2 regions of the Bacillus sp. LH1 genome follow, and region 2 is predicted to be linked to the other one. Evidence: predicted binding sites of a transcription regulator. Region 2 holds the regulator's gene; the other holds the start of a gene.
The links. Region 2 encodes LexA, which represses DNA repair genes until DNA is damaged. Its sites were predicted from a motif close to CGAACATATGTTCG; they were not measured.

Region 1: the regulator LexA is predicted to act here: its motif matches at 1,630-1,643, upstream of ruvA (Holliday junction DNA helicase RuvA).

The regions. Positions count from the first base shown of each region.
Region 1 is NZ_CM175007.1:4,311,077-4,314,504, forward strand. Features, by position in the region: gene ruvB (Holliday junction branch migration DNA helicase RuvB) at 1-936, opposite strand, end outside; gene ruvA (Holliday junction DNA helicase RuvA) at 942-1,559, opposite strand; gene ACX9TM_RS22335 (iron-hydroxamate ABC transporter substrate-binding protein) at 1,748-2,692, shown strand; gene ACX9TM_RS22340 (BofC C-terminal domain-containing protein) at 2,707-3,237, opposite strand.
Region 2 is NZ_CM175007.1:3,595,643-3,599,070, reverse strand. Features, by position in the region: gene ACX9TM_RS18585 (PadR family transcriptional regulator) at 1-165, shown strand, start outside; gene ACX9TM_RS18580 (DUF1700 domain-containing protein) at 158-700, shown strand; gene ACX9TM_RS18575 (DUF4097 family beta strand repeat-containing protein) at 701-1,504, shown strand; gene lexA (transcriptional repressor LexA) at 1,595-2,215, opposite strand; gene ACX9TM_RS18565 (YneB family resolvase-like protein) at 2,357-3,013, shown strand; gene ACX9TM_RS18560 (DUF896 domain-containing protein) at 3,059-3,298, shown strand; gene ACX9TM_RS18555 (bifunctional metallophosphatase/5'-nucleotidase) at 3,338-3,428, opposite strand, start outside.

The sequences.
Region 1 (3,428 bases), 720 kb from region 2:
CGTTCGTTGTAAAAAGCCAATTTGTAATAAATACGGCTCATACACATCTTCAATCGTATGAGATTCTTCTCCAATTGTTGCTGAAACCGTTTCTAATCCAACTGGACCGCCACGGAATTTCTCAATAATACCAAGCAGTAATTTATGATCAATATGATCTAGACCTAATTTATCTACTTGCAGTAGCTCTAATGCCATTTGTGTAATTTCCATCGTAACCGTTCCGTTACCACGAACTTGCGCGAAATCACGTACACGTCTTAAAAGACGATTCGCAATACGAGGTGTACCACGAGCACGTCTTGCAATTTCTAATGCAGCTAACGAATCGATTTCAACTTCAAATACTTCTGCTGTACGTTCAACAATCGCAGAAAGCTGATCTACTGTGTAGTACTCTAACCTTGAAAGTACACCGAAGCGGTCACGAAGCGGTGCCGATAATGCTCCAGCACGTGTTGTTGCTCCAACTAATGTAAATGGCGGTAAATCTAGGCGTACAGAACGTGCTGAAGGCCCTTTTCCAATTACAATATCAAGGCAAAAGTCTTCCATCGCAGGATACAATACTTCTTCAATTGATCTATGCAAACGATGAATTTCATCAATAAATAATACATCCCCTGGCTGAAGCGCTGTTAATACAGCAGCTAAATCTCCTGGTCTTTCAATTGCGGGACCTGAAGTTGTTCTAACATTAACGCCCATCTCATTGGCAATAATATTCGCAAGCGTCGTTTTACCAAGACCTGGTGGTCCATATAAAAGCACGTGATCTAACGTTTCTTCACGCATTTTCGCCGCTTCAATAAATACTTCTAAATTATGTTTTGCTTTATCTTGGCCAATATACTGACGGAGCGTCTGTGGCCGTAATGAATATTCTAAATCCGCATCTTCATATGCAGATTCCCCTGAAAGGAGACGTTCGTCCATTATACTCACCTCTTACCATTTAGTAAAAGACTAAGTGCCTTTTTAATATACTGATCCGTCGTTAATGATTCTTTTAATAACTCTGGTACAACACGAGAAACTTCGCGTTCTGCGTATCCAAGTGCGCGGAGAGCTTCCAGTGCCTCATCAAGCTCAGCTGATGAACCTTTCTTCTCATCAAAACGTTCTGTGTCTGAGAATAAATCAACAAATGCACCTGGTACGACATCTGCTAGTTTTCCTTTTAAATCTAAAATCATTTGGCGTGCTGTTTTCTTTCCGACGCCTGGGAATTTCACTAAAAACTTCTCATCTTCATGCTCAATCGCTTGAACGACCTGTCCTGTTTGACCAGAAGCTAAAATTGCAAGAGCTCCTTTTGGCCCAATGCCAGACACGCCTAACAACTTTGTAAATAATAAACGCTCTTCACGTGTTTTAAACCCGTAAAGTGCCATAATATCTTCTCTCACATAATGATATGTATAGACACGGATTTCTTGCTTACTTCTTTGAAATACATACGGATTTGGTGTGAAAATTTGATAACCAATTCCATTATGATCAATTACGACATATTCCGGCCCTACATACTCCACGTAACCTGTAACATATTCAAACAAAATACGATCTCTCCCTCTTAAATCATGTATTCCATTTTAACATATTTAATGATAGAAAAGCGAGACTGCCCCAACAAATGTTCTCCACTTGAAACTTCTGTTATTTTCCATTGACAGAAAGGTTAAAGCACCTTAATATACAGAAGTCGATAATGATTATCAATACTAATTAAAGGGGTTACATCAGGATGAAACGTAAGCTATTTATTTTATTTACTATTATGCTCGTTGTTCTTTCTATCGTTGGCTGTTCTTCTCAAAAAGAAGAATCGAAGGCAAAAGAACAACCGAAAACAAAAGTTGTAAAACATGCTAAAGGTGAAGCTACAATTCCAGTAAATCCAAAGAGAATTGTTGACTTATCTGGATCAACAGAAGAACTATTACTTCTTGGACACAAACCTGTTGGTACAGCAAATACATATAAAGATAAAATCCAAAATCACTTAACAGACAAGTTAGATGGAGTAAAAGCAGTAGGTTGGTACTGGGCACCTAAAGTTGATTTAGAAGCTGTTACTGCTTTAAAACCAGACTTAATTATTTTAAACAACCGTCAATTAAAAATTTATGATCAACTAGAAAAGGTTGCACCTACAGTTGTTCTAGAAACAAACTTAGAAGACTGGCGTGGTAAGTTTAAAGAAGTAGGTAAGCTATTTGACGAAGAGAAGAAAGCAGACAAATGGATTGCAGACTACGATAAGAAAGCAGACTCTTTATCTAAAAAAATTAAAGAGAAAACAAAAGATGAGAACTTTATGTTCGTTGCAGTTACACCACAAAACTTCCGTGTATACGGTAGCTTCGGATACGGTGACATCATCTTTAATGACTTAAAACTTCCAGCAACAAAAGGTACGGATTTAAAACAAACGATGGCGCAAGTATCACTAGAAGGTCTAGTTGCATTCCAGCCTGACCAAATGTTTATTGTAAACTTCGGCGGCGAAGCTGATAAAGTTTACGAAGACTACAAAAACAGTGCCGTTTGGAAAGACAATAAAGCAGTTAAAAATAATCACGTATATGAAGTATCAAATGAAGTCTTCAATACGAAAGCATTCAATCCAATCGGAAAAGATATGCTAATTGATGAAATCGCAAAAGAAATTTTAGCTAAAAACAAATAAGAAAAAAAAGCAGCTCACCATGAGCTGCTTTTTTTCTTACTTTGAACTGCGTATTGCTTCATTTTTTCAATCGTCTTCACAAAACCTTCTTTTGATTTAATACGAATGCCACGTTTCAATTTCGCACGTTCATAGCTCTCAAGCTTTTTCATATCAATTTGAAAGAAAGAATGGATCGCATTATCACTTTTCGGTACACCTTTGAAAATTTGTAATATCCCTTCCTCTGAAACACCAAAATACCCGCTCGTTTTCAATAACGGAGAAATATCATCAACTTTCTTTTGCAATACAATTTGTACATCATCACGATCAACGAGCTGCCATTCTTTATACTGCTGTAAAAACTTTTCTAAATCCGTCACTTTTTCTGTAAGTATTTCTTCGCTTACTTCGCCATCAACATACATACGCTCTAATAAAATTGTAACCTCAGGTTCTTTTTTCGTTACTTCTGGTACTGGCCCTTCCGCCTTCACATTCGTTCCATAAACGAAACAAAACATCATAACGAAAGCTTGCATCGCAATCAGTATCCATTTCATTTCCGTTCACCTCTTTTAGGCAAGATCATACTTTCATTAGTAGTTTTTCCGGAAATGGGGGTTTTATCCATATTACATTTCTTTCGAAAAATAAAAAATGCAGATAAGGGTTTACCTCATCTGCATGTATCATTTACTTTTATATAAAATGAAAGACGCCTGCAAAGCAGGCGTCTTGATGCGTTTACGGC
Region 2 (3,428 bases):
GGGTATTTTCAAACGTATTTAAAGGAATCTACGGAAGGGCCACCTCGTAAATATTATCAATTAACAGAGCAAGGGGAGACGCAATTTCATTTGTTAGTAACAGAATGGCGTGATTTTGCGAAAGGGGTACAAGAAATTATTGAAGGGGTGGAATGGGATGAGTAAAGAAGGGTTTCTTAAAGAATTATCAAGTTATCTTAGAAAGTTACCAGAGGAAGAGAGGCAAGATATTTTATTGGATTATGAAGAGCACTTTCAGTTTGGACTAGAAGAGGGGAAAACTGAATCGGAAATAATACAGGGCCTTGGTTCTCCGAAAGTAATCGCGAAAGAATTACTTGCGATGTATCGCTTCGATGAAATGAAAAAAAATCCATCGACTTCAAATGTGACAAGAGCTGTTATGGCAGCGATTGGACTTAGTTTGTTTAATTTTATTATTGTGTTAGGCCCGTTAGTCGCAATTATTGCTTTTATATTTTCTTTTTGGATCGGTGGTATTGCTAGTGTAGTAACACCATTTTTCGTTATTGGAAAAGTATTTATGGGTACTTTTATATGGTTGGATCTTTTCGTTAGTATAACGTTTGTTGGGGTAGGTTTATTGTTATGTATTATCGCTTTTTATAGTACAAAGTGGTTTAAGAGATTGTGTGTACGATATGTAATATGGAACTTCAAAATGATAAAAGGAGAGTAAATGATGAAAAAACTATTTTTAATCGCTATCGCTTGTATCATTATTGGAGTAATAGGAATTTCCCAAACATATGAAAAAGCAGTACAAACTGCTGAAAAAGGCGATAAAGAAAATGTAATTAAAAACGAAACATTAAAAAATATAGAAGTTAAGTTAGATGCCGGGGATATTATTGTCCAAAAATCTCCTGACTCTTCTTTTTATGTAAAGCAATCGGGAGATGTACGTAAACAAGAGATTCGTATCGCAGAAGATGGTGACACATTAAAAATTATTGGGGAAAGAGAAAAAGGTGCTTCATTTGATTTTTCTTTTTACGATTTTAGGTTTCAAACGTCTAAATTGACTCTCCTTGTGCCCGAACGCTCTTACCAAGATGTAAAAGTAAATTCATCTGCTGGACAAATCGAAATGAGTGATGTGAAAAGTGATAGCGTAAGTGTTAGAACACTTGCTGGAGAAGTAGAGTTGAAACAAGTAACGGCTAAGAATGTGGAGGGATCGACAAAAGCTGGTGAGGTGAACTTTAAGAAGGTATTAGGGAAAGTGACCGCAAAAACAACAAGTGGGGAAATAAATATTCAAGATCATGATTCTAAGTATAATCTAGAAGCCAGTTCAACTGCGGGAGATATAGATATTACTTTATCGGAAAAACCACAAGATGCGGTAATTACTGGGCAAAGTGCTGCTGGAGATGTAACAATTTTTAATGAAGAAAATAAAAATGTAACAATTGGAAATGGCAGTAAAAAGATTAGCGGTAAAACGGCTGCGGGAGATGTGACGATTGAAACTCGTTAATAAGAAATAGAATGCATGGAAATCTATCAAAATACAAAAAGAAGATAATTACCTTATTTATATACGGTAATTATCTTCTTTTTGTTATTTTTAATGTAAATCACGATATACGCCAATTACTTTCCCGATAACTGACACTTGTTTTAAAATGATAGGTTCTAATGAAGAGTTTTCTGGTTGTAGACGGAAATGGTCTTTTTCTTTATAGAAACGTTTAACTGTTGCTTCGTTATCCTCTGTTAAAGCGACTACAATTTCACCATTATATGCAGACTGCTGTTGGCGAACAACAACTAAATCTCCATCGAAAATACCAGCTTCAATCATACTATCTCCAGAAATACGTAACATGAACACTTGGTCTGCTCCAGCAACAATACTAGCTGGAAGTGGGAAATGTTCTTCTACGCTTTCGACCGCTGTAATTGGTAACCCAGCAGTGACTTTTCCGACAATTGGAACTTGAATAACAGATTGTGTTTCCGTATCCATTCGGTCTTCACCTAAAATTTCAATGGCACGTGGTTTTGTTGGATCGCGTCGAATGTATCCTTTTTCTTCTAATCGTGATAAATGTCCGTGCACTGTAGAACTAGAAGCGAGGCCGACTGCTTGACCAATTTCACGTACGGAAGGTGGATATCCTTTTTCTTGTACTTTTAGCTTAATAAAGTCGAGAATGTCTTGCTGGCGTTTCGTTAACTTTTCCATGTTTTCTAACACCTCGTTTTCTTTCATTTTTCTTATTAATAAGTATAACATGTGAAAAAACATTCTACAAACATAAGTTCGAACAAATGGCGGATTTATGTTACACTATAGGGAAATAATAGGGAGAAAGAGGGGTTCAAAATGAATGCAATTATTTATGCACGTGTGAGTACAACGAAAGAAGCGCAAGAAACATCATTATTACGTCAAAAAGATGAATTATTGCATTTAGCTGAGCGCTATCAAATGAATGTTACTAAGGTGATTGAAGAGCAGGCTAGTGGATATACAATTGAACGTGACGGTATATTAGAGGTGTTGGATACAATTCGAGACGAACAAATTGATGTGTTACTTATACAAGATGAAACGCGTCTTGGTAGAGGAAATGCGAAGATCGCGTTAATGCATTGTTTACATAAAGAAGGCATAAAAGTATATACGCATACACATAATGGTGAATTACAATTGTCGGATTCTGATTCAATGGTATTAGATATTATTGGTATTGTTGAAGAATATCAAAGAAAGATTCATAATTTGAAAATTAAACGAGGTATGCAACGTGCAGTAGAAAAAGGTTATCGTCCAGAAAAAAATTTAAAAAATCGTCATTTAAGTGTAGGAAGAGAGAAAAAAGAAGTGCCAATTGAGGAAATTGTACGTTTGCGAAAAAGTGAACTCACGTTTGAAGAAATTGCAGCAACATTACGTGGATTTGGTCATAATGTTTCAAAGGCGACTGTACATCGTAGATATGTAGAGTATACGAAGCAATTGCTTGATAAAGAAGAGTAACTATTGTATGATAATAATCAGTTTTGATTAGAAGGGGGATTCGAGATGATTAATCACGAACTCGTTGAACGCATTAACTTCTTAGCGAAAAAAGCAAAAGCTGAAGGTTTAACTGAAGAAGAGCAACGTGAGCGTCAATCGCTACGTGAACAATATTTAAAAGGATTTCGTCAAAATATGTTAAACGAACTTAAAGGTATTAAAGTTGTTAACGAAGAAGGTACAGATGTTACACCGACGAAATTAAAAGCTTTAAAAAAGCAAGATAATGCAAAATTAAATTAAAAGATGGGCGAAGCCCATCTTTTTTATATGTAAAAATCGTTATTTAATAACTTTCCAGTTGTTATTAACTGTTGCTTCTATCGTTTTATGTTCCAATATATAATTAGCGATAAGTTCAGACATATCTGTG